3 regions of the Paenibacillus sp. NPDC058071 genome follow, and region 1 is predicted to be linked to each of the others. Evidence: riboswitches for the same ligand, from Rfam matches in the RefSeq annotation. Region 1 holds a riboswitch; each other region holds the start of a gene.

The links. Region 1 has a riboswitch for cobalamin ahead of ACFVTB_RS15410 (S-layer homology domain-containing protein). Riboswitches for the same ligand answer to the same signal wherever they lie in the genome.
Region 2: it holds a riboswitch for cobalamin, as region 1 does, so the genes downstream of both, ACFVTB_RS20710 (DUF4430 domain-containing protein) here and ACFVTB_RS15410 (S-layer homology domain-containing protein) in region 1, are expected to answer to the same signal.
Region 3: it holds a riboswitch for cobalamin, as region 1 does, so the genes downstream of both, ACFVTB_RS16190 (ABC transporter substrate-binding protein) here and ACFVTB_RS15410 (S-layer homology domain-containing protein) in region 1, are expected to answer to the same signal.

Annotation. Positions count from the first base shown of each region.
Region 1 covers NZ_JBHVSK010000008.1:180,194-190,533, forward strand. The annotation lists gene ACFVTB_RS15410 (S-layer homology domain-containing protein) at 1-5,442, opposite strand, end outside; cobalamin riboswitch at 5,591-5,776, opposite strand; gene ACFVTB_RS15415 (hypothetical protein) at 6,017-6,244, shown strand; gene ACFVTB_RS15420 (alpha/beta fold hydrolase) at 6,275-7,099, shown strand; gene ACFVTB_RS15425 (AzlD domain-containing protein) at 7,184-7,507, opposite strand; gene ACFVTB_RS15430 (AzlC family ABC transporter permease) at 7,498-8,232, opposite strand; gene ACFVTB_RS15435 (TrmB family transcriptional regulator) at 8,315-9,124, opposite strand; gene ACFVTB_RS15440 (tellurite resistance TerB family protein) at 9,326-9,772, shown strand; gene ACFVTB_RS15445 (hypothetical protein) at 9,875-10,340, opposite strand, start outside.
Region 2 covers NZ_JBHVSK010000014.1:44,489-54,828, reverse strand. The annotation lists gene ACFVTB_RS20735 (copper resistance CopC/CopD family protein) at 1-263, shown strand, start outside; gene ACFVTB_RS20730 (YcnI family copper-binding membrane protein) at 278-928, shown strand; gene ACFVTB_RS20725 (ABC transporter substrate-binding protein) at 981-2,060, shown strand; gene ACFVTB_RS20720 (ABC transporter permease) at 2,099-2,881, shown strand; gene ACFVTB_RS20715 (ABC transporter substrate-binding protein) at 2,919-3,887, shown strand; cobalamin riboswitch at 4,636-4,831, shown strand; gene ACFVTB_RS20710 (DUF4430 domain-containing protein) at 4,961-10,340, shown strand, end outside.
Region 3 covers NZ_JBHVSK010000009.1:85,300-95,639, reverse strand. The annotation lists gene ACFVTB_RS16220 (efflux RND transporter permease subunit) at 1-2,443, shown strand, start outside; gene ACFVTB_RS16215 (DUF3889 domain-containing protein) at 2,800-3,168, shown strand; gene ACFVTB_RS16210 (YbjQ family protein) at 3,264-3,575, shown strand; gene ACFVTB_RS16205 (DnaJ family domain-containing protein) at 3,729-4,112, shown strand; gene ACFVTB_RS16200 (rhodanese-like domain-containing protein) at 4,112-4,417, shown strand; gene ACFVTB_RS16195 (heavy metal translocating P-type ATPase) at 4,638-6,890, shown strand; cobalamin riboswitch at 6,959-7,160, shown strand; gene ACFVTB_RS16190 (ABC transporter substrate-binding protein) at 7,301-8,287, shown strand; gene ACFVTB_RS16185 (FecCD family ABC transporter permease) at 8,289-9,326, shown strand; gene ACFVTB_RS16180 (ABC transporter ATP-binding protein) at 9,323-10,102, shown strand; gene cobT (nicotinate-nucleotide--dimethylbenzimidazole phosphoribosyltransferase) at 10,171-10,340, shown strand, end outside.

The DNA of each region.
Region 1 (10,340 bases):
AACGTTAAAGACTTCCACAAGCAGCTTGGCGAATTCTGCTCTAGTAATTTTGTTTTTCGGATTCAATTTTCCATTGAACCCTTGAATAAATTGTTTCTTTGTTGCTTCTAGAACAAGATCAGTCGCCCAGGAAGATACTTTAGCGCTATCGGTGTAGAAGTCAGCCAAAGTCTTGTGCTCGTTCTCAGGCTTCTCCGTGCCCGGCTTGCTTGCTCCGTCTTCTGGATCTTTGCCGCCTGCAGCCGGATCTTCTTCCCCGCCTATTGCACCGCCGCCTACATCCTTACCGAGATTAGTCGTATAGCGCCATTTCACATTATCACCTTGCTGCAGCGTATATCGGCTTGCACCGTATGACGGATAGCCATTATTTACGCTATACATCCAACCGCTGCCGCTGCCATGAACAAATTCGCCGTCGCCTGCAATAGACTCCACATAGACGCTGTTGTACTTATCGGAGAAGGAGTATTCGTAATCAATACCACGCTTATCCAGCTCTCTCCTTAATACATCCCATACCGTTTCACCTGGCGTGAATTCAACCGTTGTAGGCGATATTACATAGCCCTTATTAATCGTTAGCTTATCAATTGATAGTTGAATCGTTGATATTTCTGGTTTAGGCCCGTTACCGCCGCCTGGCTGAGTACCGCCGCCAGTTTCGGTTTTGTCCTTCACTGAATAAACGACATATTCCGTGAAGTGATCCGTTTTAACAAGGAGATCATTCCCGTGTTCAAACGCGTACTCGTGCTTGCCGCTCGCCCGTCCTTCCTGCTCGCTTGCAAACTTTTGAATCGGGGTGAGTCGGCCATTTTGAATAAATGCCGCTTCCTTGCCCTTCATACCGTTAAAGGTAAACGTTACGAACCCATTCAAAAATTGGATTGAATGATCGTCGCCGATTGTAAAGAACTCATGCACGTCATTCAATTGTTGAGTGGAAGCAATGACGCCCGCCAGTTTCGACTTCAGCGCTGCATCATTTTTATTATTAGGCGTAATCAGCTCAAGCGTTTGAATCGAATCGTTGTCTACAGCAATCCCTTGAGGGAATTCCGCTGTAATGCTGCCTCTAGAGATTGTCAGCTGCGGCAGCGGCGCATTTCCTGGCAAGCTAATGAACGTTCTCGACGCTGCCGAATCAGGAAGCTGGACGGAAACCTGCTTATCGCGATCGGATCCTTTTACCTTTATCGTATAGTCTTGGCCGTCATTAGGGACTGCAATAGGCTGGCTATCTGCCGGAAGCTCGATCGTACCGTTCGGCTCTGTTGCCTTAATGACAACATCGCTCATATCGTACAGGCTGGTTTCTCCGTTCAGATAGCGGCTGTAAGCAACCAAGGCATAAGTGCCTTGATCCGTCGCCATTTCGTTCACGCTGCCGCCTTTCGGATGAACGAATCCGCCAGTCGGAACCGCATAAGTCAATAGATTTTCGACTACGGAATGGCCCTTCTTGTTGAAACGCTTATCGGTATGCGGATCAATTCCCAGAGCGGTTAATGCAACAATGACTTGTGCGGCGCTTTGGACATTTTCCTTTTCCTTGCCTCCGCTTGCGTAGCCGCCTGCTTCGTTCTGAGCCGTGGAAAGCCAATGGAGCGCACGATCTACAGCCGCTTTAACCTCTTTCTTTTCCTCGTAGTACGGGGCTAAAGCTTGCAGCGCCATCCCTGTCATATCAGGATCAGCTTCATCATTTAAGGACCAGCCGCCGCCAGCCAGTTCATGACTGACAATATAGTCAATCAGCGCGTCACGCGTGACCGGTTTGGCAACCCCGTTTTGTACGGGAATCTCATAGGCATGACTGTCGAGCGCGATCAGTGCAAAGATCGGTCCGTTAATGCCTTGCTTAGTGACATAGTTAAAGTCGGCTAACGCTGCACTAATGTCATATCCCGCAACGTTAGAGATGTCCTTACCAATTGACGTAAGGCCTAAGATCAGTCTGGAATGCTCCGTGCTTTTGGCAGAGTGAAGCTTCCCTTTTGACATCGATTTTTTTACAGCACCAACTACATTGTTGTAATAAGTGGCGTAATAGCCTTGTGGCACCTCATAGCCCGCGCGAGCAAGCGCTAGAATGCTCCATTCCCCGCCCATCGTACCGAATGCAGGTTCTGTTACATGGTTAAAGATATAAGATAAATGCTTGTTCAGTTGCTCGGTTACGTTGATCTCGTCTTTCTTCAATCCCGGTTTTTTGGCATTGACGAAAGATTCATGCTCTTGTTCCAGCGCTCGTACTTTAGCATCAACCTCGCCCTGAGTGGCACTTTCGTCAGCAATCAGAGATTGAGCAGACTCAATCAGCTCGACATATTGATCGTATACGCCTTTTGCCACCCATTGTTGGCTTTGATAGACATCCTCTCCGTCTGTGCTGACGGAAACCGACTTCAGCTGTTCCTTGCCGTTATCAACGGCAAGCTGCAAAGCAGTCTTGTCCGCTTCCTTAACAATGACGATCCTCGGAAGAATGCTGTAGTACCCTTCTCGACTGTCCGCTGTAAAATTAGGGTTAGCTCCTACTAGCGGATCAATATTATGATGATCCCCAACAGGACTGCCGAAGCCACTCACCTTAATATGGCCGCCTTTAAGACTATAGCCGCCTTTTAAATCCGCCGGCACTTGGAATTCCACACTATTGGCCTGCGTCGTAATGTTGTATTGTCTCGAAAGACCCGTAATCCATGTCTCGTTCGGCCCAGGAAAGTTAAGCTGCGCCGCAAAATTATAAATACCCGATAATTTGTTGGCCGGGAACGATAACCCATCCAGAGTAACTTTGACTCGATCGCCAGGACCAGCCTCTTCTCCTTGACGAGTCAAGTTTTGGATCGTTACGGTCAGCGGCCTAGCCGTCATGACCTGATATTCGGCCAGCCCCGCTTTTTCGACCTTGACGATGTTGCGGCCTTCGGTCAGAAACACGCTGAATGAGCCGTTAGGATTCGCAGTCACATTATTGGAAGAGAATGTGCCGTCTCCATAGGATGCCGTTCCGGCCGCATGATTGATTTCAGGACGAAGGACGCTGACTGTGCTGCCTGCGGAAGGAGTAAACGTATACGTTGCTCCCTGCTCCGTGTTCAGGAAGTAGACGCTATCGATGTCCGCATCGAATGCGCCATTCTGAAGGTTCATAATTTTCTTGCCTTGTTGATCTTGGTTAGCCTTCTGATTGCGGACCTTGTTGCTCTCGATGCCGGTGGCAATACCGGTTTCACCTTGACCTACTGTGACAACAAACAAACCGACATTTTCCGGCCATATTGCACTATAAGGTTCATTTCCATTTGAACTGTTTACCTTAATAGCATCGTAAGACACTTTAACAACGGCCGTTCCGTTTGCTTTCGCACGGATCGTTGCATAGCCGCCGGGCTCACCTTCGGCAATATCAATAATGTTTTGGCCTGTTACAATTTCATAATGAAAATCCGGTTCGAAAAAGTAATTACCGGTTATTGAAGTGATCGTCTGCCAGCTGCGCATGCTTAAAAGCTTGAACTCGCTCCCCGGCGCCGCCAGCTTCAAATGATTTTGTTCATTCAGATTAAGATAGATATTGCCTTCCGTAGAGGTTCCACGGTTTAAAATGGAGTGAGGAGAAACCAAATTTAATTGTGCTTCCGTAATCTCCATTGCTGCATTCGCAGCGTTCGCTATGAACGTCCCTACATTGGTCAGCTTACCGTCTTGATTGACCCGGTAGTTATATTCCACATTATTTGATAATTTGTAGCGATACACTTTTTTGCCGCCCTGTATCGTCGTTTCAACAGGCTCGGTTTTTTCAAATGCAATAAAGTGCTTGAGTTTACGGCCAATGATAAGCTTTGCTTCTTCAGGTACTGTAAATGTAATCGCACGCGCTAATGGAATCGCTGTGGAAATATTTTGTGCCGTAGCAGCTAACGTAACCGTAACGCTGCTGCTTGCTGTATTATATCCCTCGAGATCACGTGCTCTAGTCGGCTCAAAAGAATAAAAATACGTGTTGCCTGTAAGAACAAGGACTGGATACTCGCCCGCAGCCGTCTTCGTTCCCCAAATGAGGGACGTATCGCTTGGGCTATTTTGACCTACTTTTACCGTGTAGTCTGTATCAACGTTCCATCCCGCATTACTTGCTTTAAAGTTCAATTGACGGAATTCAAAGGCTTGACTAGGCTGCGTCGTAATCGTTAACTTGCCGCCGCCAATCGAATTTCCGCTAGCGTCAAGTCCTTTGTAGCGATAGTCGCCGGCTGGCAGAGAGGCTTGATATACTTTATAGGTGCCTGATTGGCCTGTACCAATATCGACGAGCTGATTTTTGGCATTATAAAGCTCTAACGAAGCCGCTTTTGGCGCAACGGTAAACGTGATGCTATATTTCGTCTCTACTTCCTGCAGGCCTTGTTTTATCGCTTGGTTAAAGGCCGCTTGGGCTTGCTCGAGCGCCAATACTTTAGCGTCTATTCCATCCTGCGTTGCAGTCGAGTCAGCGATGAGCTGCTGAGCCGATACAATCAGTTGGACGAATGCATCAAGCTCCGCTTGAACAACCCAATATTCCGTTGTGCTGACATCCGATCCGTCTACGCTTACTTTTACAGAAGTCTTGGCTAACTCGGCCAATTGAATAGCGGCTGCCAATTCAGCCGTGTTCAGCTGAGCAGTTTCACCAAGCGCTTCAGTCAAATCACTCAGCGCAGCGTCAACCGCAGATTGACCGCTTTCCATATTCGTGAGCGTATGGTAAGCATTCTCGTACGCCGCTCGAACTTCTGCATCCGCAAGAATGGTTGCTTTATCTGCGCTGCTATTAATCTCCGCTACTTTCTCTGTTAATGCATCCTTATTGGCAGGAGAAATAAGCGTACCGCCATTCCCTATGTCCTCCCCATACCCATAAACCGTATACTGCCAACGGACGACATCGCCGTTATTAAGATCGACGTCCGACGCTCCGACACTCGGGAAGGAATGATTGACCGCGAAGTTCCATCCCGACTGGTAGTAGTAATCGAATTCGCCTAACCAATCTTCATCCGCTCGATCGTCTACATTTGCCGCTCCTCCGAGCGCTTGCAGGATGTAAGCAGGAAATTTGGCCTCTCCCGCACCGGGGTCATATACGCTAGATAAGTAAAAGCCGCTATCTACGGTGCCTGAATGGTCATAGTTATCTTCTCCTAGAAGCTCTGAAATAACAGCTGCCGCATTGTCCCCTTCATGAATAGGAACACGAACTGGCTCAACGACATAACCTTGCCCCAATGTAAATTTCTCAACCGCTACCGTCACATATCCTTTGACAGCATTGGCTCCCGATTGGCCCCCTGCCGCCATTGCGGCGGTTGGGCTGAACAACGAAACTAGCATTAATAGCGTTAAGCCTAATGCTATGCTTTTTTTCCATGCTTTTTGCAGTAACATGATCCGTCTCCTTCAAATAGATTTATGATGTAAAACAAAAAAAACACCTATCACTATTATGTGAAAGGTGTTTGACAAACGGGCATACGGACATACCCATGCCTGAATAAGGCACAGCTAAACATCTCTCCTTTCATCCTCGTGAAATCGTAGAATAAAGTAAATGGCACGTATCCTGGCTTTGCTTCATCGTATAGCTAACTCCTTCCCGTATTGAACATACAGTGGAAACACGTTAACCTACTCGGCGTTACAGTGGCGGGACCGCGTCAGAATTGCACTGATCTTCCATTTTAAGCTGTGTAAACACAGCACCATTTACCTATATATGAAGTTGTAGTTGGATGGCCACTATATATATAGATTCTACCGTTAACAGCATGAACTATAAGTCCTACTAATGGATCGCCCATTGAAGAATAACCCATTTCGATATGGAGTGCAATCGTTAGTTGGCCAGAAAAAGTGAATATTGCGTTTGTAAGGAGATACGAAGATTTTAGCTGGCGATTGAATAAGGTAGCATTAATTGACTGTCCAATAAATATATGGAATTATACAGGAGGGTGATTACATGGAGAAATTAATAGATAGCAAAAACTCAGAGCTTATACGTACTAAAGGAGGCTCCCGAAAAGGGGCAGGCCGCAAGCCAATAGGCGTTACTCGAAAAATATCGCTGACCTTGCCGCAATCATTATGGGAAGAAATCGATCGTTGCTGTCATAGGGGCGATCACTCCGTTTCCGAGGTACTGCGATCCATTATTGAAGACAACCTGCATAATGCCGATCTTTTGTAGATTCAGTAAGTGTAGAGGAGGCTCGAGCTAATGATTCAGGATTATATTGACGTATCAGGCGGACGAATTTTTTATACCGTTTCAGGAAGTGGCGATCCTCTTATTCTGATTCATGGAAATTTCAATGATCATCAAATCTGGAATGAGCAGGTTGACTCTCTTGCCGCACAGTATAAAGTCATTCGCTATGATTTACGAGGATACGGCCTTTCCAGTACGCCAACCGCTCCCTTCTCCAATGTCGATGATTTAAAAGCTTTGGTTGATTCCTTGAAGCTGCAAAACGTTACTTTAGTTGGTTCATCGCTGGGCGGCAGCGTTGCCGTGAACTTCACTCTCGCTTATCCCGGGCTGGTTAACGCTCTTATTCTAGTTTCCCCCTCGATCAATGGCCGTTCTTATCCTATGAAAATGATGTGGGAGGGAATTAGGAATTTTATTAATACCCGTCTGAAGGGTCGCGAAAAAGCGATTGAAGCATTCATTGCGAATCCGTTCTGGCAATACTTTTTTCCTTCCGCAGGAAAAGATGAGGCTCGTAATAAAGTGCTCCATAATGTTCGAAACAGCAGCAACTTCTGTCGCTTCTCTCCAAATCTCTCTACCGTTATTAAACCTTATGCCTTCAACCGACTCCAAGAGATTAACATCCCAATCCTTACTATTATCTCGGATCAAGATCATCCGTTTAACATAACAACAGCAGAGTCCTTGCATGCGAAAATGAACCGATCCTTCAAGACGATGATGCAAGGCTGCGGACATCTTCCTTTTATTGAGGAGCCGCAGCTATTTAATCAGCATATTCTTGATTTTCTCGGCTCAAAACCGAAATCAGTGCATGACTTGAAGTGAGAGGGAGCGCTACGGGTCAGAGGGTTCTTCCGATCGCCATTAAGCCTGATTCCTTAGGGGAGACCGTCGACGACATTCTCCTTATTAAATGAAGTACCGTAAAGCCATGATCGAAATCATACCTGTAATCACTGTTCCGAGCAAGCTTTTTGTTTTAATCGCGACGAGAACCGTGGGGATCGCTGCCAGTAGCTCGATATTGTTTAACAGGGAAAACTGCCCTTTCTGCACGAATAGCTCCTGTCCGACCAATGCCGCCATTACAGATATCGGCACATAGTCCAGCCAGCGAATGGCCCACTCCGGAAGTTCCATCCGGCTCAAAACGATAAGAGGCACTACCCGAGGCAGAAATGTCAGCAAGGCAGCTCCGACAATCATCAAAAAGACATCCCATCTTACTTCCATTTATCAATCACCATCCCAATCGTAGCAGCGACTACCGTAGCCACAATAACCCCCACATGCCCCGGGTAAATAACCGCTATGCCTACTGCAATAACTATCGCACATACCGCTACAATAACATCGATTTTCACCTTTTTACGACTGACAATCGCCAGAATTAACAGACCGATAAACATAGCAGCCAGCGCAAAATCCAGTCCGAACTTCTCAGGCTCTGAAATCCATTGTCCAAAATAGGCGCCTGCAATATTGGCGACAATCCAATTGAGGTACGCGGTCAGATTCAAGCCGTGCATCCATTTTTCATGGATTTGTTTTTTTCTTGCTGCTTCATTAATGGCAACGCCAAAGGTTTCATCCGTCAAAAGCGAGCCTATCAGCATATTTTTAAACGGGGTAAGGTGGCGAAAATAGGGTGACAGTGCCGCACTGAGCAAAATATGCCGTAAATTCACAAAAAATATCGTAACCATAATCGCCGTTGCCGAACTCCCTGCGACAATCATTCCGGCAAAAATAAACTGCCCAGAGCCTGCATACAGCAATACACTCAGAAGGATAATCTCCATAATGCTGAGACCCGCCGTCTTTTCCAAAACACCCGCTGCGAAACCAATGCTTAAATACCCCAGCAACGTTGGAATACAATCCTTCACGCCCTGCAAAAAGCTGCCTTCGTCTCTTGGAGTCGCAGATGATGTTGCCTGTAGCCCTTCTTGACTCACTCTCTTTCCTCTTCTCCACTTTTTCTATATAGATGTTAGATGTATAACGACTATGAAAATAAGAAAGAAAATACGGTTCACGCTACATGAACCGTTTTCCTGTTACCACTTGATAGAGATCCGGTTTGTTTCTCCAAAGCGCTTCTACCTTTTCTGGCCCAAGCACCTTGGTTACCTCGGCAAACATAATGTCATGGCGAATGTATTCGATGGCTACGAGGACAAGCGCCGGGTCCTGGGTTTTGACGGCCCAAGCAACTTGATTGGGTCCGAAGTTTGCGATCAACACTTCTTCTTTATCCCGCGCCACGATGGTCAGATGACCGCCCAATCGCTCCTCCGCCACTTCTGGAGCCATATAATCGTGATGATAGGTGATCCCCACCTGCGTTTCTGCTTTTCCGAACAGCACAGAAAAAACAGAAATGCCTTCGTTCACACGACGATCTATCCGCTCCTTGATAAACCCAACCTGCGGCTCCCAAACGGATAACCAGAGCTCTTCCTTGGCTCCCTCGATCATCTCGTTGATTTCCATCAGCACGTGCTCGTCGCTGCTGATTCGCCTGATAACATCCACTTCTTGCTCGCTTTCCAGTGCGCTCAGCTTCTTCTCTAAGTAATCAAAAGATTGCTCAAAGTTGCTGCGCAGTCTCCCGATCAAGTCCTTAGCCGGCAACGGCGCATACGTGACCGGCTCTGAAGGTACGGTATGAACCGCCCCTTTGTCGAGCAGCTTGCCGATCACTTCATAAATCATGGAACGCGGTACGCCGGAGCGTTTGCTGATTTCGTAGCCTGTAATTGGAGAGTTCTTCAACAAGCTGATGTAGGCTTTGCATTCGTATTGAGAAAAACCGAGCTTTTGCAGCTCTTTATAGATATCTTCCATAAGGACCTCATAGTAGTTAGTCTTATACTTACTATAAAATGCTGTGCTTGTGGTGTCAAGCTTCCCCTTACTTGCAGTCAAACGCTGTTTCGGTTTTGTTCAACAAAAACAGACAGACTTCAGCAAAATTTGCTAATTGGTACCAGAAGAAACTACAATAGAGTTATAGCATTATAATGATTAATTAGGAGGTTGCTAGAAATGAGCTCATTTTCCACATGGCTGCAAAGCACCAAGCAAGGACTAAACGATCAGGTGAAGAAATTTAAAAATAAAGACTTTCTGGATGCGGTCGTTGCAGGCTGCGCAATCGTAGCAGGCGCCGACGGTTCCATCGACTCTGCTGAGAAACAAAAAATGGCCGGCTATATCAGCCGCAGCGAAGAGCTAAAAGTATTTGAAATGAGCGACGTCATTAACCGCTTTAATCATTACGTAGGCAACATCGAATTTGACGGCATGATCGGTAAGCAAGAAGCGTTGAAGGCAATTGCCAAATTTCGCAGTAAACCGGAAATCGGCCGCGTAATCGTCGGCGTGTGCAGTGCCATTGGCGCAGCAGACGGTGATTTCGATTTGCAGGAGCAGGCTGCTGTTCGCGACATCTGCAACACATTGGGTCTTAACCCAGGCGAGTTCAACCTATAATAAAGCAAAGCTAAAGAACCTCCAAAGCCGCAGAAAACTGGGCATTGGAGGTTCTTTTCTTTTCGTGAAATACATCCTATTCTAAATCAAACCTTGGCGCCTTTATCCGATGCCAAGTAGTTTTGTTTTCGCTTCTCCGTAGAACTTGACGATCTGCTGTATCTTCTGAAACTCCGGATCAGCTGGCCCCAGTTCAGCCATGAACATCCGGTGTAAAATTTGATTGTACACCTGTTGACGCGTTTCTATGAGTTCAATCTCGATTCGAATCAAATCTTCCAGTTCATTCTCTTGAATCAGCCGATCAATATCTATAGATGGAGCCGGAGGGAACGGCTCATCATCCCATAAGCGTCCCGAGCGGCGGTCCAACCGCGGATGCGGCAGCTCCTCATATTCGACTTCCTGTTGTGCAAGCGAAATCGAGGTACTCAGCTCCGATAGGATAATTCCCTCTTTCGCCAGCATCACCTGAAACGGCCGATGCTGAAGCAGATCGGCAATGACCAGCCTGCTCATATCTCTGTTGCGAATAAGGGAGGCATCGAAGGGATGGAGGACCCATTGC
Region 2 (10,340 bases), on a different contig from region 1:
GGACGAAGTCGACAGCTGCCGCTCCAAGAAGTGTCACGCTTCGATTGGAGTCCGCTGATCGCCCGGATATTGCTCCGATCGACGTGCCGTTAAAGAGTGTGCCGTCGAATGGCAGTCCGGCGAGCCTGTACGATTTCCATTACAGCTCGGAAGGAAGCTATTTGTCGCTGCCGGGAAAATGGAGGCTGGAGGTGCGGGTGCTGGACGGCAAGCTGAACGAATTCACAACATCAACTGTTTTTTATAGTGAACCAAAAAAATAAAGGGGGAGTCCGAGATGGCGAAATACAGGGCGGGCGCCGCGCTTTTCGCAGCGTTTTTTCTTCTGCTGCTTGCGGGAAGAGCGGAAGCCCATGTAACCGTCTCACCGCAAGAGACGACGCAAGGAGCTTACGAGGTGTTTACAGTGCGGGTACCGACGGAAAAAGCGTCGGCAACGACGAAAGTGGAGCTGATTTTTCCGGAAGGCGTCGAGATCAGCCGCGTACAGCCGCTGGCCGGCTGGCAGTATGCGTTCCAAACCGAAGCGGGAGGCGGCGGAAAGACGTCCATTGTTTGGACGGCGGATGGACCGGGATTGGTCGAGGGCGAATTCGGCGAATTCAAGCTGCAGGGCAAAGTGGCGGATAACGCCAAAGAACTTGTGTGGAAGGCAGTACAGACGTATGCGGATGGATCAGTTGTCGAATGGGCGGGCGGCCGCGAGTCGGAAACGCCGTCATCGGTGACGGTGGTGTCTAAAGGAACGGGTGATGGGCATGCGGCTTCGGGGCATCATGCGCCGGCTGTAACGAGCAGCGGCGGAGCTGAGGGTGGCGTTTCGGTGAGCCTGTTTGCTGCTCCTGCTTTTTACGTCGCGTTAGCCGCGCTGGCAGCCGGACTTGTCGCGTTGTCGATTTCGCTTCGGCGCACTAAACGCGTGGCCTAAAACCTATTTTTTCGATGAGAATAATAAGTATAAAAATGAGGAGTGAAGAACCATGAAAAGCTTTAAAAAATGGAATGCCCGCTTGTCTAAAACGGCCGCCGTGCTGGCGCTGACCGTTGCTCTGTCCGCTTGCGGAGGTTCTCCTAATACCGGCAAAGGAGACGTTGCTTCAGGCTCCGGCCAATCAGGCTCGGAGAAGGCGGAGGTCGTCGAATTCAAGTACCCGGATAACCCGGGCTTCGATCTTGTTTATTTGGCTGACCAGCTCGGCTATTTTGACGGCACGAACACAAAGCCGAAATACGTCGGCAAAGTGGCGGCCCCGCAAATTATTCCGCTCGTTGGCACCGGCGACATAGATTTCGGCTCGCGGATGGTGCCGCTCGTCATCTCGGCCATTGCCAGCGGCGCGGATATTAAAGTCGTTTCCGCAGGCGGCAAAACGCTGGAGGAAGCGCCGCATATGAAATATTTTGTGCGCAATGACGGCAGTATCAAGGAGCCTAAGGATCTCGAAGGAAAGACGATCGGCTTCAACAGCTTTGGCGCTTGCGCCGAGTTCGTCTCGAAGAAGTGGTTTAAAGAGCATGGCGTCGATATAAGCAAAATTAATTTCCTTGTCGTTCCCGACGACAAGCAAGAGCAAACGCTGGAGCAGGGCGGCATCGATCTTGCGATCATTCATGCGCCATTCTCGGGCAAAGCGCAAGCGAACGAGAAACTGCTGAAGCTTTGGAGCGATTACGATCTCGACGGCGGTCTCGGCGGCATGGCGCCGTACAGCGTAAACGGCAAGTTTGCGAAGGAGCACCCGGAAGCGGTCAAAGATTTCGTAACGGCGATCGCCAAAACGGCTAACTGGGTTAACGACAATCCGGAAGAAGCGAAGGAGATCATTGCGAAAAGAATCGGCATCGATGTGAAATATGTCGACCGTTTCGCCTATGTCGACGATTTGATCATAACGGAGGAGCCAATCCAATACTACATCGACATTTTGGAGGAGTACGATAAAATCCCGAAAGGCAAAGTGACGGTCAAGGATGTTTACACCAACCAGTTCAACGAGTTTGCAGCGCCGAAGTCAGCGCATGCGGATAACACCAAAGACGGCGACGGCTCGGCCGCATAAGACAGGCACGCCGTTTGTAGGAGAGGAGAAGCGATTGTATGAACAAGGTTACCGGATGGACGAAAAAAGCGGTTGACCGCAGTCTGGCTATTCTATTGTTTTTTGTCGTCTGGGAGCTGCTGCCCCGGCTCGGCATCGTGAACCCCGCTTATTTAAGCCCGCCGTCGGACGTCGTTGTCGCGATCGGCAAGCTGATCGGCACCGGCGAGTTGTGGAAGCACGTGGCGGCCAGTCTGCAGCGTTCTTTGAGCGGCTTGCTGCTGGCGATTGTCTCAGGTACGCTGCTTGGCTTGCTGCTCGGCTGGTTCAAACGGTTCGAAGCGATTCTCGATCCGCTGCTGCAGCTGGCCCGGCAAGTATCGGCATTTGCGCTGTTTCCCGTATTTATTTTGTTTCTCGGCATCGGCGAGTCTTCGAAAACGGCTATTATTTTCTGGGCCTCATTCTGGCCGATCTTGCTCAATACAGTGAGCGGCGTTAAGCATGTCGAGAAGCTGCTGATTGATTCCGCCCGGTCGATGGGCGGCTCGCAATGGTTTCTGTTTTTCCGCGTCATCTTGCCAGCGGCAGCTCCAAGCATTTTTACCGGCATTCGTCTTGGGGGCGCATACTGCATCACGGCGCTCGTCGCAGCGGAAATGATCGGCTCATCGGCGGGACTCGGGTTTTATATTTTGAATTCCCAAGAAATCTTCCAAATTCCAGCGATGTATGCCGGCATTATTTTGCTCGCTATTCTAGGCCTCCTGCTCAATTACGTCCTTGCGTTGATCGAATCACGGTTTACGCGCTGGCGGAAAGGGCTGTCCAATAACGGTTGACGGCATGAGCGATACACGGAAGCGGAGGATAGGGCTGTTGTTGCCGATTTTATCGCTTTTGCTTGCCGCTATGCTTGTCTTGCAGAGCTGCGGGAAGGAAACCGCAGATTCTACCGCAGCTGTTGTCCGTCAATCGGCGGAGCCGGGCAAACTGAGGATCGGTTACAGCGGCAACAGCGCCTTAATTGGGCTGAAAGCTCGCGGCAGTCTGGAGCAAAAGCTGGCGGCGGCGCCGGCAGGCAAGGAGGTTGCCGTCGAATGGCGAGCCTTTCCCGACGAAGCGTCGCTGTTCCGGGCGGCGGAGGAGGGCCGCGTCGATATCGGCGCGGTCGGCGGCGCCGTTCCCGCGTTTCTGCACAGGGACGCAGCGCCGCTCGTCTACCTGGCTGTGGAGCCGGCCAACCCGGCGGCTTATGCAATCGTGACGCCTCTTGACTCGGATATTTTCGAGCTTGCCGATTTGAAAGGAAGGCGCGTTGCCTATGCTCCTTTTACGAATGAGCATGCTCTGCTGCTCACGGCGCTGGAGACGGCCGGTTTGAAGTCTTCGGACGTGAAGGGCGAGCAGATCGTACCTGCTGATATCTACAGCTCCATCTCGGCGAGGAAAGCAGATGTCTGGGTTGTCGGTGAGCCTGAGTTGAGCCGGATCGAAGCACTCGGCATCCGTGTCGTAGCGGACGGATCGATTGCTCCATCGCAACGCGATATTTACTTGACGACTCCTGAAAGCTTAGAAGGTCGGGAGGAGCTGTTCGCGTTGGCTCTGGACGAAATAAGCGCATACGACGATTGGGTGGGAGAGCAATTTCACGATGCAGCAGAACTGTTGTTTCTGCAAACCGGTATTTTGCATGCCGAGTGGCTCGCTTCCTTCGAGCGCAAGCCGTACGGCACGGCCCCTTTGCTTGAAGGGATCGTAAAGCAGGAGCAGGCGGCGGCGAACGAGATTGCGAGACTTGGAGGAAGAAAGCACGCAGTCGATATTGGAAGCTTTATTCGTTGAATTATTACAATCCAAGTGTAATTGTCAACGAATGGACGTTTGCTCGGAGCTTCTGCCTGTTTGTCTGTCTGTCTGTCTGTCTGTCTGTCTGTCTGTCTGTCTGTCTGTCTGTCTGGGCGGGCTCTGGGTTTTGATGCCATACTTTCAGGGGCAGTCTCAAAAGGGAAGCACGGAACGAGAAATCCTCCATAAAGCAAGTAAACATCCTGTCTCGCGTTTTATGTGGGGCGGGATGTTTATTTAGGGACAATAGTAAACGCAAAATTTCTTAAATCAGACTAGCTTTGATCGGACTGACCTGATTCATAACTCGTTCGGTTGCACCCACGAGCTGGAATAACTGCCTATCAGCATTTATTGCTTCAATTTTGACTGAATGAAGGGTAGATAACTGCTTTTTTGCAGTTATTCCAAGCCCACTTCTGACATTTGCGTTCATACCTCGGTCAATAACTGCCTTTTAGCATTTATTTGCTCCGTTTGGATTGGAAGAGTGAAAAATAACTGCCTTTTTGCAGTTAATCTTTTGAGAAAGTGAGATTTCGTAATAATCGTGCCAGCTTTACGTGCAGTGGCGGACAAGCTACGACTGTTTTTTTCAAAATGGTATAACATACTTTTGAGCCGGCCTGAACTCATCGAGCGCTGGAAGCTGTACGGTGCGCGGTCTGCTTGAAAATCGGGGCGACACACAGTTTTCGCATGACAAACGACCCTATATCCGGTATGATGAGCAATGACATTTAATAGAATATAAGTAGGAACAGGTGCCGACGATGCCGTTTCATAACATCGGTTCGGTTAAAAGGGAAGCGGGTGAAAATCCCGCGCGGTCCCGCCGCTGTAAAAGAAGAGTCCTTGTCAGAAATGCCACTGGGAAACCGGGAAGGCTGCAAGGGCGATGACGCTTGAGCCAGAAGACCTGCCTGTTTCCGAATACCATCATTCTACGAGCGATAGGAGGGTGTTTATTGGCATGCGCGCGCTTATTAAAGCCGCCCGTTCAACTAAACCTGTCGATTTCGATCGAGAGGTTTTTATTTTTTTTAGTTATAGGAAAGGGAGTTTAAGAGATGATTAAAAAACGTTTGCTATCTTGGCTGCTGATTGTAGCCGTCTTCATGTCTTTATTTTCAACTAATTTATCCGTATCGTTCGCCAACGCGGGCAGCGGGGCTCCAGAAGGATACGTCACCGTTTCGGTAGAGAAATTCACGCTGGGGCAAGGGTACATACAGGAACCGATTAAGGTTCCTTATTTTGCAGATGACAACGGAGCCTCAATTATTACTAGAGTGCTTGGCGCAGGCAATTACAAAAACACAGGAACAATCGATAGTGCTTTTTATTTATCGAGAGTAAAGGATTCAGACGGTACGCCGACGATTCCTCCTTTTATTCTTGATTTATTTAGCAATTACGGAGAGGTCTTAGGTAATAAAAATGACAGCGATTGGCTGGGTGAATTCGACTATACAAGCATGTCCGGTTGGGTGTACACCGTAAACCATGAGTTCGTCCCTTATGGATTCTCTGACTATATACCGGCAAATGGCGACGTTATTCGGACTCAGTTTACAGTCATTGGCTGGGGAGAGGATATTGGCAGTCCTTGGGGCAGCATTCAGCTTTCCGATAAAAGCGGGCTGACAGCGGCAGTTGCAGAAATAAACAGCTCGCCGGATAAAGCCGCGTTGCTGTCTCATACGGCCGTAAATGCGGCCTATGCTAACGCTTATAACGTATTAAAGGAACACGGTAACTCGCAAAGCGCAGTAGACGACGCGTTAGCAGCACTCCGCGGCGCCTTGGCGATAGCAGCCGATACGGAAGCGCCTGTTATCGCAGTTGACGGTCTAGTTCACAACGCTAAGGTAACGTCGGCTGATTTGAATTTTGGCGTCACCGCAACCGATAATGTGAGCGGAACCGTTGCCGTTGCAGTAACGCTGAACGGCCAGCCATTGACGGCTGCTAACGGTCGTTATAGCGCGCAACTGACTTCTGGAGATAACTTTATTTCGGTAACGGCCGTTGACGATGCCGGCAACCGAGCGGAGCAAACGTTTCGGGTCGTATATGAGGTAAAGCAGCTGACAGCAGTCGAGCAGCATTTGGCGGACAGTCTGAATTATCTTGTAAGAACGGTACCGAATCCGAAATTTGGATCAATCGGCGGGGAATGGGCGGTACTCTCGCTGGCTAGAGCAGGATACCCAGTTCCAGCAGGCTACTATGAGAAGTACTACGATAATATTGGTTTGTCGGTTGAGACGCTGATGAGCAAAAATGGCGGGAAGCTAGATCCAACCAAAGGAACGGAACATTCTCGTTTGATCGTGGCGCTTGCTTCAATCGGCAAAAATATCCACGATGTTGCAGGCTACGATATCAGCAATGCGCTTGGCGATTATAATTACGTAATTAAGCAAGGAATAAACGGTCCGGTCTGGGCATTGATCTCTCTGAACACACGAGACTACACTTTCCCAATCAATCCGGGCGCTGCCGTGCAGGCCAGCAGAGAAGCCTATATTTCTCGTATTTTAGAACTCGAGGTAAAAAAAGATACAGTCAATGCGGGAGGCTGGGGATTCAGTGTAATAAATCCCGATGTGGATTTGACGGGAATGACGATCCAATCGCTCGCTCCATACTACAACAGCAATGCACAGGTAAAAGCTGCAGTAGATCGCGCATTAGTGTGGCTGGAAAATACCTACCAAACAAAAGGTTATACCAGCAGCGAGAGTACCGCTCAAGTGATTGTCGCCTTAACGGCGCTCGGAATTAATCCTCACACCGATTCGAGATTCGTAAAGAACGGCAACTCGCTTATTGACGATTTGATGAAATATGCTGTACCGCAAGGCGGATTCAAACATGATTTAACTAGAGCAATTGATGGAATGGCTACCGAACAAGGAACGTATGCGCTTGTTGCATACGACCGTTTCTTGAAAGGTAAGACGTCGCTGTACAATATGTCCGATGTGACGGATTGGCCGACACCAACGCCAACGCCAACACCAACACCAACACCAACACCAACGCCAACACCGACACCGACGCCGACACCTGATCCGTCGGGGAAACATTATGTGAAGCTTTCGGTCGATAAGCTATCGATTGGGAAGGGCTATGTTGTTCCTACGCTGCGCGTCGAGTTGAAGCAAAGCGATACAGCATGGAGTTTATTGAAGCGTGTCCTGGACGAGAGTCAGATCACTTATCAAGAAACATCCTCCAATCAACATTCGTATTTGAAATCTATCGATGGCGACGGCGAATTTGATCATGGGCCGAATAGCGGATGGATGTATAGCTTGAATGGAATCTTCCCTGCAAGCAGTGCAGACCTGCAAGTGTTAAAAGACGGGGATGTTTTGCAGTGGCGCTATACGAAAGATTTTGGCAAAGATATCGGCAGTGATGACGATAGCGTCACGCTGCTTCCAGGCAACGATACGCAAGTCGTTATCCCTAACGACGGTCGTGCGTATCGTATTCCGCTGACGGCGTCGACAGATACAGGCAAAACATTAGGTATAGAAATACCGGCTAACTACCCGGAAACAGTATTTGTCGATCTGCTCCAAGGTACGGAAGTGCCTGGTATTGAGGCGTCAAAAGGCAGTACAACGGCTTTCATCCCGCAAGGGACAAAAATAACGGCAGGAAGCGGAAGCTCCATCGAGCTGCTGTCGAACGTCGTGATCGATTCTGTTCTTTCTGCGAAAATAGCGGCTATTGTTCCTCAACAAAAAGAGCTTCAAAGCGTCCTGCTCGCTTTCGCGATGGGAAGCGAGAATCGCGTGCAGTTCAGCGAATTCGTGACGCTTAAGTTTACAGGAATGAGCGGTAAAGACGCAGCCTACGTAGAGAACGGCGCAGCACATTCAATTGCGAAATTTGCGAGCGACGCAGCCGGCCGGGCGAGCGGCAACAGCGAATATGCCTATGACGACGGCAATGACCTGATCGTCAAAACGAACCATTTTACCGATTATATCGTCTACTTGGCAAATACCAAGGCAACACCAACGCCTACACCGTCACCGACGCCGGCAACGGGGACGAATCAATTCGTTTCATACTCTATCGACAAGAAAACGATTAATAAAGGGTACGTGCTGTCTCCTACTCAAGTGGAAATACGGGATGGAGACACGGTCTGGATGATACTAAAACGTATCTTGGACGAAAAGAAGATCGCTTTCGACTACTCCTTTAGCGAAGAATATAATAGCGTCTACATCAAATCCATCGCTGGTGACGGAGAGTTTGACCACGGTTCCGGCAGCGGATGGATGTATAACGTAAACGGCAAATATCCAGGTTTCGGCGCAAGCTTGTACACGCTGAAGGATGGCGACAAAGTCGAATGGCGTTATACGACGGATCTAGGGGTAGACTTAGGCGTCGATCCGAGCGGCTGGGAAACGCCAGGCCAAGATATTGCAACCAACCCTGGGGACAAAAACCCAGTCATTACGGTGCCAAAAGAAACGAAGAGCGACTACGTTCTCAACGCAACGAAGGATCTTGCCGACAAAGAAAGCGTGACGATCCAAATTCCTTCCGAAGTGAAGGCGAAAGTAGTTGTTAACGTGAAAGATGTAGCGGGGGCACTACCACAGCTCAATATTGTAAAAGGCAGCTTGTCTGCTTCCTTTGCTAAAGGGACAGCATTGAAATCCGGTCCGACCGGGCTGGAGTTCTTCACGGCTTTGGACCTGAAGGACGAGAAGCTTCAAGCGCAAATTAAAGCATCGCTTGCGAATAAAACTGAGCTGAAAGCCGTCAACCAATCGTTTGTTCTCGGCAATTCAGCCTCACCGGCAGTTCTGAGCGAGCCAATCACCGTTATGATAAATGGCGGGAAAGGCCAGCTTCCAGGCATCGTACTGAACGGCACGTTCACGCCGATCAAAATTTACGATTCCGAGGAGCAGGGCGCTAAAGCAGTGAAAGACAGCGATAAGCAAATTTATGCTTACGTTAAAGACAATCACTTGATGATTCGCACGAACTACTTGGGCGCAATCGTGACCTATACGGTGAATGAAGCGAAACAGCCGATCCGCTATTCGGATGCCGCTTCGATCTCGGCATGGGCGCAAGCCTCTATCGACCGGGCGTCCGAGCTCGGATTCGTCCAAGGCAGTGAGGGCAAATTTAAGCCAAAATCGTCCGTAACGAGAGCCGAGTTTGCTAAAATGCTGACGTCGGTATTGAATATTTCGACGACCGGCCAGACTGCGAGCTATGCGGACGTTGCATCCGGCGATTGGTACTATCCTTACGTCAATGCCGTTTCCAGCGCAGGCTACATGAAAGGCTACAACGGAAAGTTCGATCCGAACGCCGGCATTACTCGCGAGCAGATGGCTTCGACGATTTCCAGAGCGCTTCATCTGCAAGCCAATCAGCCTAACGAGCCGCTGCTCGATATGGGCGCGGTTTCGGCCTGGGCGAAAGCGGACGTTGCGTCAATTGTCGCCTCGCAGCTGATGCAGGGCGATCAGAATCGTTTCCGTCCGCAAGGTACGGTAACGAGAGAGATGGCGGCTGTCGTAGCGATGCGGGCTTACGATTTCGGGCAGGGGAACACTCCTGCCCCAACAGCGACGCCAACGCCATCACCAACACCGTCGTCGACACCATCGCCGACACCGACACCAACAGCGGCGCCAACGCAATCATCATCGCCGACGCCAGCGCCGATTGACGCTAAGCATGCGGAGGCTCAATCGCAGATTAAGAAAACAACGGCTTTCCTTCAATCAGCCGTTTCGAATCCGGTGATCGCGAGCGTTGGCGGCGAATGGACGGTCTTCGGACTCGCTCGTTCGGGAGCGAGTGTTCCGACGGCCTATTGGAACAAGTACTACAGCAACGTCGAGAAAGAGCTCAAGGAAAAGCAAGGAAAGCTGCATCATGTGAAATATACCGAGTACGACCGGGTTATTCTTGCGCTTACAGCGATCGGCAAAGAAGTCGACAATGTTGCTGGCTATAATCTGACGGAGCCGCTGGCCGATTTCGATACGGTAATCAAGCAAGGAATTAATGGTCCGATCTTTGCGCTTATTGCGCTGGACAGCAAATCGTACGACATTCCGGCTGCGAAAGCCGGCGTTAAAACGCAAACGACAAGAGAACGGCTGATCGACTTTATTTTGAACCGCGAAGTTGAAGGAGGCGGCTGGGCGCTGGGCGAGAAGCCGACGGCAGCCGATCCGGACGTTACGGCAATGGCGATCCAGTCTTTTGCACCCTACTACGGAAAGAACGAGAAAGTAAAAGCAGCAGTGGATCGCGGCCTTGCTTGGCTTTCCAAAGTACAAAAAACGGATGGCGGGTACGTAAGTGGCGGGGCTGCCAACTCCGAAAGCTCAGCGCAGGTTGTCGTCGCCTTGACGAGTCTCGGCATCGATCCGCATACGGACG
Region 3 (10,340 bases), on a different contig from region 1:
GACTGAGCAAGATTTGAACAACTTGCAAATCCCTTATACGCCGCAAGGCATGCCGGGTGCGGGCGGCGCTGCCGCTGGACCTGGGGCAGGAGCGGGTCAAGGACAGGCGCCGCAGCTGCCTGCAGAGATGATGCAGGACATCAAGCTGCCAACCGTGCCGCTAAGCGAAGTAGCCGACTTGAAAATCATCGACAAGTCCGAATCGATTTCGCGTACGAACGGAAAGCCATCGGTAGGCATCTCCATCGTTAAGGCAGCAGACGCCAATACGGTCGAGGTCGTAAATGGCGTTAAAGATAAAATCAAAGAGCTGGAAAAAGAATTTAAAGGGTTGGAATCGGTAACGGCGTTTGACCAAGGCGAGCCGATTGAAGAATCGGTCAATACGATGTTGAGCAAAATGCTGATTGGCGCTATCGCAGCAATCTTCATTATTCTGGTGTTCTTGCGCAACATTCGCTCGACGATTATCGCGGTCGTATCGATTCCGCTGTCGATACTTATCGCACTGCTTATTCTCGATCAAATGGATGTTACGTTGAACATTATGACGCTGGGTGCGATGACAGTCGCCATCGGACGCGTGATCGACGACTCGATCGTCGTTATCGAGAATATTTACCGGCGCATGTCGTTAACCGGCGAGAAGATGAAGGGCAAAGAATTGATTTTGGACGCGACGAAGGAAATGTTTATTCCGATTATGTCGTCCACAATCGTAACGATCGCCGTATTCTTGCCGCTGGCGCTCGTATCCGGAATGATTGGTGAAATCTTCATGCCGTTCGCTCTGACGATGGTATTCGCTTTGCTGGCGTCGCTCGTCGTTGCGATTACGGTCGTGCCGATGCTGGCTCATATGATGTTCCGCAACGGCCTCAAGAAGGGCGCCAAGGTGCATGATGAGAAGCCGGGCCGCATGGCTAACGGTTATAAAGGGATTCTTCGCTGGTCGCTGAACCATAAGCTTACCGCTTTCGGCATTGCCGTCGTCATGTTGGTCGGCAGCTGCTTCTTGCTTCCGGTTATCGGCATGAGCTTCCTGCCGGGCGACGAAGAAAAATCAATGATGATCACGTACAACCCGGCTCCGGGCGAAACGCGCGAGCAGGTTGAGAAAATGGCGCTGGAAGCCGAGAAAAAGCTGTTGGGCCGCGAAGGACTCGAGCTCATCCAGTATGCGGTAGGCGGCTCCAATCCGATGAGCCCAGGGGCTTCGAAGCAGGCGTTGTTCAATATGACGTATGACGACAAGTTCTCAGGGTTCTCCGAGGAGAAAGATAAAGTGATTGAGCTGCTGCGGCAGCTTGAAGGCAAAGGCGAATGGAAGCAGCAGGACTTTATGGGTGGAGGTCTGGGCGGCTCGTCGGTTTCGATGCTCGTGTACGGTCCCGATATGAAATCGTTGCAGCCGCTCGTTGACGAATTGGAAACGAAGCTGAAGGACAATAAAGATTTGACGAACGTCGATTCAAGCTTGTCGGAAACGTTCGAACAGTACCGTATCGTAGCCGATCAAGAGAAGCTGAGCCAGAATGGACTGGCGGCCGGTCAAATCGCGATGGCGCTTGCGCCTGTTCGAGCAACTCCGGTGCTGACGAAGATTGAGAAGGACGGACAAGAGCTGAACGTCTATGTGAAAGTCGAAGAGAAGGCTTACAAAGATAAATCCGATCTGGAAAATATCAAGCTTGCTTCTCCGCTTGGCAAAGAAGTTGCATTGAAGGATGTAGCGAAAATCGAGGTCGGCGAATCGCCGAACACGATTACTCGTAAAAACGACCGCATATACGCGGAAGTATCGGCCGATGTGACTGCTGCAAACGTTAGCGCAGTTTCGACGAAGCTGCAAACGATGATCGACGAGATGGACGTGCCGTCCGGCATGGATATCGAAATGGGCGGCGTAACCGAGCAAATGAACGAATCGTTTAAGCAGCTCGGATTAGCGATGCTCGCTGCCGTAGCGATCGTTTATCTCGTCCTAGTCATTACATTTGGAGGCGGATTGACGCCGTTCGCAATTCTGTTCTCGCTGCCATTCACCGTAATCGGCGCGTTCGTCGGTTTGTGGATTGCCGGAGAAACGCTTAGCGTGACGGCGATGATGGGCGGACTGATGCTGATCGGTATCGTCGTCACGAACGCAATCGTGCTGATCGACCGCGTTATTCACAAAGAACGCGAAGGTTTATCGGTACGGGAAGCGCTGCTCGAGGCGGGCGGAACTCGCTTGCGGCCGATTTTGATGACGGCGATCGCCACAATTGGCGCTCTGCTGCCGCTGGCACTCGGGTTCGAGTCAGGCGGTTTGATCTCGAAAGGGATGGCGATTACCGTAATCGGCGGCTTGATCAGCTCAACGCTGCTTACGCTGATTATCGTGCCTGTCGTCTATGAATTTTTGAACCGTAAGAAAAAACCGGCTGTTGCTGAGCAATAAGGCAAAGGACCACTAGGCAAATAAAGCGAAAGAACCCGCAACCGTTGCGCGAGAAGCGTACGGTGCGGGTTCTTTTCTTTCCCTTTTTGTCGATGCAACTTTTTTCTATATGCAGCCGTCTGCAACAGGAAGAAGCTTATGGCTGCGGGAGGGATGAGCTATAAATGCGAATTGAAGCATCCGCCGATCCGAAGATCGGTTTAAGGCTTAAAGAAGGAAGAACAGGTGACTGCGAACGAAGCTCTTATGATGTATGCGCTCCTTATGCCGCATGAACTCTGCTTCCTTACAGGCCGAATAACGCCGCCTGTCGAGGGCTACCCTATTCTCAATACGGAAAAAGGCGGCGATCGATCATGGAACGAATGGCGACAGCAATTATCACAGCAATATTGCTATTTCATGCAGGAACGGGACTTTCCAGCGCATCGATAATGGAGCTTGCGGAACCTCCGGTATCGACGCCGGCTATGGGGAGCGCGCTCGAGCCCGAGTACGCCCGTTGGGGCCGGCTGGCTATGAAGGAAACGGCAGGACGTTATCAGGCCGATATTGTTGATTATAAATACGAAGGCAAATATCCGTTAAACTCCGGTACGTTTGAGGAGCGATTTAAGCTGTGGCTGCGCAAGGATGGACGTGAATTCGGCGTCCGCGTCCGGATTTCGGTGGCAACAGGCTCGGATGAGTTTGAATCGATTGCTTTTGATGAAATAACAGGGTAAGATGCATAAAGCGGCGGTTTGTAAAAATATTGAAATGAATAGCGGTTGACCGCGATTAATCAAGCTGCAATTTATAAGAATGGGAGATGGGAATCATGCTTATTACGACGACGCCAACCATTGAAGGACGTCCTATTATGGATTATATCGGCATTGTTACGGGAGAAACGATCATGGGGGCGAATATCGTTCGCGATTTTTTGGCATCGATAACTGATATTGTCGGCGGCAGATCAGGCGCGTATGAAAGCAAGCTAAAGGAAGCAAGAGACGTAGCGATTGAAGAAATGAAACAGCAAGCGTCGAGATTGGGCGCCAATGCCATCGTCGCGATCGATCTTGATTACGAAGTGATCCGCGACGGCATGCTGATGGTAACGGTAAGCGGCACTGCCGTTCGGATTTAAGTGAAGCTGATCTTTCTATAAAGCCCCCGGCTCTATCGGCCGGGGGCTTTATGTTGCGCTGTCCCTCTCTCTTGCGAACGCTTTACATCGATTGTATCGAAACGGTACAATTGAAGGGAAATGGAACGTTACCGGAGGAAGGAGCGAGGCTTAATGGAGTGGGCGGCGATTATAGCGGAACAACGGATTCGGGAAGCGATGTCCAGAGGCGAGTTCGACGAGCTGGAGGGTAAAGGAAAACCGCTGCAGCTGGAAGATATGTCGCATGTTCCGGAAGATCTGCGGCTCGGTTACAAGCTGCTTCGCAATGCCGGGGCGGTGCCAGAGGAGATGCAGCTTTCGAAGGAGATTATCGGGCTGCGGGACCTGATCGCTCTGTGTACGGACGATGGAGAGCGCACAAAGCTGCGGCATAGGCTGAGCGAGAAACAGCTGCGTTACCGGATGCTGACGGAGGAGAGAGGCTGGGGGCATACTTCGGCGTTTAGGCAATATGAATCGCAAATTACGAAGAAATTAGAAGGAGTGGAATTATAATGGCACAATTGATAACGCCGGAAGAAGTGGAATCCCGTTTGAAAAACAGCGAAAAGCTTCATTTAATCGACGTACGTGAAATCGATGAATGGGAATCCGGTCATATTAAAGAAGCGGTCAGCCTTCCGCTATCCGAGCTTGCAGAACGGTACGAAGAGCTGGATAAGAATGCGCCGCTCATTATGGTTTGCCGGAGCGGCAACCGCAGCGGAAAAGCGTGCGATTTCTTGGAAGCGCAAGGCTATAACGTGACGAATATGACCGGCGGCATGCTGGCTTGGCAGGGCGAAGTGGCGCTCGGCTAAACCGGCTGCGGGACGAACGGGGCGAAAGCCGATCCGTTCGTCTTTTTTTTTTGCCTGCCTGCTCGATATAGATGGCGATCGGAAGAACCCTCTGCCCGCAGCGCTTTCCCTCCCTTCAAGGCAAGCACTGATTTCGGTTTTGAGCCCTATATTCATGAGGTCCGCCTGTCCGACATATAAATAGTGGCAGAATCGTTTTGCGGACGGGAGGGCTGTCGGAATGGTGGAGTACGAGACGAACGGCATCACGATCGATTTCTCCGTGCAAGGAATGAGCTGTACGGCGTGCGCCGCGAGAATCGAGAAATCGGTTGGAAGAATGGAGGGCGTTCAAGCGGTAGCCGTTAGTTACTCGGCCAGAACCGCATGGATTCAATATAATCCGGAAGCTGTGCAGCCAGTGCAAATTGCCGCTAAAATCAAGCAAATCGGCTTTGCCGCGTCCGTTCCGGAAGCGGCGCAGGCAGCATTTGCCAAGGAGCGGCGGTCATTGCTGACAAGGCTGATTGTCTCTGCCGTATTGACGCTGCCGCTGCTTGGCGCGATGCTGCAGCACTTCTCGTGGCTGGGCGAAGTGACTCTTCCCGCCGCACTCGCCAACGTTTGGCTGCAGCTTGGATTGGCGACATTTATTCAATTCGTGATCGGAATGCCGTTTTATTTCGGTGCTTATCAAGCGCTGCGGGCGAGATCGGCAAACATGGACGTCTTAGTGGCCGTTGGAACGTCCGCCGCTTACTTTTACAGTCATTATCTTGTTTTTACCGCCGGTCGGGCAGGGGCGAACGCGCATGAGCTGCCGCTTTATTTCGAAACGTCCGCCGTCGTTATTACAGCTGTATTGTTAGGCAAGTACATCGAGGCCGCTGCTGCTGCGAGAGCGCAAAACGACGCTTCCGGTTACGGCAAGCTGCGAACAGACACCGTTATCGTCGAGCGGGCAGGCGAGACGATGGAAGTGAAAACAGCATTCGTTCGCGCCGGCGATTATGCGCAAGCCGGGCAAGGAGAGATGATTCCGGTCGACGGCGTTGTCGCAAGCGGCGAAGCGGAAATCGACGAGTCGCTGCTTACCGGAGAAAGCTTACCCGTCGCGAAACGGGCGGGCGATAAAGTATGGGCGGGGACGAGGATGGAGAGCGGCCGTCTCCGTATCCGGACGGAAGCGGCCGGCCATGAAACGATGCTGAGCCGCATCAGCGAGCTCGTCCGGCAGGCGCAGCGCTCGAAATCGGCGATCCAGCGACAGGTCGACGCTGTTTCGTCCTGGTTCGTTCCCGCTATGCTGCTGCTGTCCGCCGCGACATTCGTTGTATGGATCGCCTTTATAGACAGAGGCGGGTGGGAGCAGGCGTTCCGCTGCGCCGTCGCTGTCGTACTGGCCGCATGTCCGTGCGCTTTGGGACTGGCTACGCCGATCTCGCTTGTGATCGCATCCGGCCGCCTGGCCAAACGGGGTATCGTAGTGAAGGAGGCCGGCGCGCTGGAGCGGCTCGCGCAAATGGATACGCTGCTGCTCGACAAAACGGGGACGCTGACGGAAGGCAAGCCGCGGATGAGCCGCAGCTATGCAGCCGGATGCAGCCGGTCAACACTGCTTAAGCTGGCGGCTGCTGTAGAAACGGAATCGACGCATCCGCTTGGAAAAGCAATTGTGGCTGAGGCAGCTAAGAGCGGCTTGGTGCTTCCGAAGGCGGAGCGTTTCGCGTATACGACCGGCAAAGGGGTAGAGGCTTTCGTCGAACGTCGAACAATTGGCGTAGGCAACGCTTCCTTTGTCCGTGACCGGCAATGGACAATAAATGACGACGGAATTAAGGCATTTGTCAGCGAGCGGGAAAGCGTCGGCGAAACGGTGCTTTACGCGGCCGACGAAGGCATTGTCATCGGCGTCATTTCATTCTCGGACACGATCAAGCCGTACGCCCGTCAAGCCGTACGCCAGCTCGCCTTGCAAGGCGTCGATGTGTTGCTGACGACGGGCGATCATCGTTCCCCGGCGAACACGGCCGCCGATGCGGCAGGCATCGATAGAAGCCGCGTATTTGCAGGTATGCTGCCGGAAGACAAGCTGGAGCTTGTTCATCGTCTGCGCGCGGAAGGTAAGCGAATCGGCATGGCAGGGGACGGTTGGAACGACGCTCCCGCGCTGGCGGCGGCCGACGCGGGTCTTGCGATGGGCGACGGGACGGACGCAGCTTTGACTGCTGGACACATTACGCTGCTGCAGCCGCGGATGACGGCGATCCCCGAGGCGTTTGCCATTAGCCGGATGACAGTGCGCAACGTGAAGCAGAATTTGACGTTCGCGTTCCTCTATAACGCGCTGATCATCCCTTTCGCGGCAATCGGCATGCTGGAGCCATGGATGGCGGGTACGGCGATGGCGTTCAGCTCCGTCTCCGTCGTCGGCAACGCCTTCCGGCTTGGACCTAGACTTCGCCGGGCAGTGTTCGGAGTGGAAGCGCGATAGACAAAGGTTCAAAGATTTTGGTATAGTAACTACGATATAAACGTATAGGTTTGATCGATCAGGCGCCGTTCGGATGCTGCAATCGCAGGCAGCCGTTTGGCTTAATAGGGAAGTCCGGTGAAAATCCGGCACGGACCCGCCACTGTAAGAAGCGTCGCCCGCATTCCCACTGGCGATATCGACGGTTGAATGTCACTGGGCGCTGCCGCTCCCGGGAAGACGCCGTCGACGGCTTCGAGTCAGGAGACCTGCCTGCTTCGCATAACGCTTTATCCTACGAGGACTTGGGATGGTGTTGGGATGGCCAGTCCGTCCGCCGCGCGCACAATGGCGGCGGGACTTTCAGCATTTCCGGCACTTTTGATGCCGGAAATGCTTTTTTAATTAAGGAGAGGAGATGTGTTAATTTGATGCAAGGAATGAAAAACGCACACAAACGATGGAGGGGATTAGCGGCGCTGCTCTTGGTCGCTATGCTGATGGTCGTTGCGGCCTGCGGAAACGGTTCGGGATCGAACGGCGGCAATGGGTCGAATGGGCAAGGACAGCAGCCGCAGCAGCAGGAACAATCGCAGCAGTCGGCATATCCGCTTACGGTTAAGGATGACACCGGCACGGAGATTACGTTTGAACAGGCGCCGAGCAAGGTGGTTACATTAGCGCCTAGCGAAACGGAAGTGATGTATGCGATCGGAGCGGGCGAGCAGGTGGCGGGAGTCGACGCATTCAGCAATTATCCGCCGGAAGCGGCTTCGAAACCGCAAATCGGCGACATGACGACGAACATTGAGGCGGTTGTCGCATTGACGCCGGATTTGGTGCTTGCTTCCTCCTCGATGAATGCGGAGGCGGTGACGAAGCTTCGTGAGTTGAAGATCGCCGTTTACGCAACCGATCCGACGACCTATGACGCGACTGCGGACAAGATCACGACAATTGGCCGCATCGTAGGCAAGGAAAAGGAAGCGGAAACGGTGGCGCAGCATATGAAGGACGTCAAGCAGCAAGTGCAGGACGCGGTCAAGGATGCTGCGAAGAAGCCGGTATATCTTGAATTTTCGCCGGGCTGGACCGTCGGCTCAGGCACCTTCCTCAACGAACTGCTGACGATTGCCGGCGGAACGAACATTTCGGCAGCTCAGCCCGGCTGGTTTGAGGTAAGCGCAGAAGAAGTCGTTAAACAAAATCCTCAACTGATCATTTACCCGGACTTGAAAGAAGACCCGAATCCGATTGCCGCCGCATTTGCCCAAAGACCGGGCTGGGATGCAATCGATGCGATCAAGAACAAACAGCTGTTTGCAGTTGCCGAGGATCCGCTCGTACGCGTAGGTCCGAGATTGGCTGACGGCCTGCTGGAGCTGGCGAAGACAATCCACCCGGATCTGTTCTCTTAAAATGAAAAGCCGTTTACTCACTTATGGAGCAGCAAGTCTGCTCCTTCTTGCTGTTTCCGTTGTTGCCAGCCTGTCGATCGGCTCGGCAGGCATTTCCATTAAAGACGTATGGGGCATACTGCTGCATCAGCTTCCGTGGCTCGACCAAAGCGCAGGTTCGTGGAGCGAGAGCGAAGTGGCGATCGTTACGCAGGTCCGTTTATCCCGCGTGCTGCTGGCCATTTTGGTGGGCGCCTGCCTGTCGCTGGCGGGAGCGGGTTTTCAAGGAGTGCTTCGCAATCCGCTTGCCGATCCGTACACGCTAGGGGTCGCTTCCGGCAGCTCGGTCGGAGCCGCCTTTTTAATTCTGTTCGGGTTTCAAGCGCTGATCGGCTTTTGGACGATTCCGGTCGTCGCCTTTGCAACAGGGCTTCTGACGCTTGGGGCAGTGCTGGCGCTATCCCGAAGCAAAGCCGGGATGCAGTTGGAGACGCTCATTTTGTCCGGCGTCGTCGTGCAATCGTTTCTCGGCGCTTTTGTTTCTTTTATGGTTAGCTTATCGGAGGGCGTCGTCAATCAAATCTTGTTTTGGCTCATGGGTTCACTGGCTATGCGGTCTTGGGCTCATGTATACATGCTCCTGCCGTTTTTGGCGGTCGGTTTGCCGCTGCTTATGGTGCTGGCTCACCCGCTCAATTTATTTATGTTCGGTGAGCGGCATGCCGCGCATCTCGGCATTCGAGTGGAGCGGACGAAGCTGATTGTCCTAATTGGTTCAACGCTGCTAACGGCTGCGGCGGTTTCCGTTTCCGGTGTTATTGGGTTTGTTGGACTCGTTATCCCTCATTTGATCCGGCTGATCGTCGGACCGGATTATCGGCTTATTGTGCCGCTGTCAGCTGTCGGAGGAGGCATATTCCTGCTCTGGGCGGATACATTGGCTCGTATCGCGCTTAGTCCGCGGGAAATCCCGCTTGGCGTCGTCACCGCGCTGATCGGAGCGCCTTTCTTCGCTTATCTGCTTCATAGCCGCAAGCGCAGCAGGGAGGAATCATTATGATCGAGGTTATAAAAGCGGGCAAAACGATGCAAGGAAGAGCGGTGCTCGAATCGCTTTCTTTCGCCTTACAGCCGGAAAGATTTTATGGTATTATCGGACCAAACGGCGCGGGCAAGTCGACGCTGCTGCAGCTGCTGTCCGGCATTTCAAAGCCTTCGTCGGGACAGGTGCTTTTGGATGGCAAGGAAGTATCCGCATTGCCGCCGAAACGGCTTGCTAAGCGGCTTGCCGTTCTTCAGCAGGGCGGTTTGCCGGCTGTCGGCTTTACGGTTCGCCAAACCGTCGCTATGGGAAGATTTCCGTTCCAGAATTGGTTTGGTGACGAAAGCGGCGACGCCGAACCGCTGATCGACGAGGCGATTCGGGTCATGGGACTGGGCAAGCTGGAGAACCGAAGCTTGGCTGCGCTGAGCGGAGGGGAGCGGCAGCGAGTCGCGCTTGCCAAGGTGATGGCGCAGGAGCCCGAAATCGTTTTACTGGATGAACCGACAACCTATCTTGATATCGGCTATCAGATTCAATTGCTGGATACGGTAAGGCAGTGGAGGCGGGAGAAGGGGATAACCGTCATCGCCGTCCTGCACGATTTGAATTTGGCCGCGTTATATTGCGACGAACTGCTTGTGCTTCATGAAGGGAGACTTATCTCTCAAGGTGCGCCTGAGGAAGTGTTGGACGAGGAACTGATTCGGCATGTATACGGAGCGGGAGCTGAAATTGTCGCTCACCCTGCGAACGGCATGCCGCAAATTTTGCTGCGTCCTGGTGTCCGGTAGCCCTTATGGTTGAGATGAGCGAGTTCGTCTTGCTACGAAAGCGAATGAGCAGAAGGGATGATGGAGAGATGAACGAAGAACAGCTAGGGAAACAGATCGCCTATTCCATTGAACGAATTGCTCCTTATGATGAAGAAGCGGCCTTGGAGGCGCAGCGCCATTCTGACCGGTTGACGAAGCCGCCCGGCAGTCTTGGCAAACTGGAGGAGATGTCTTGCCGGTTAGCGGGAATCGGAGG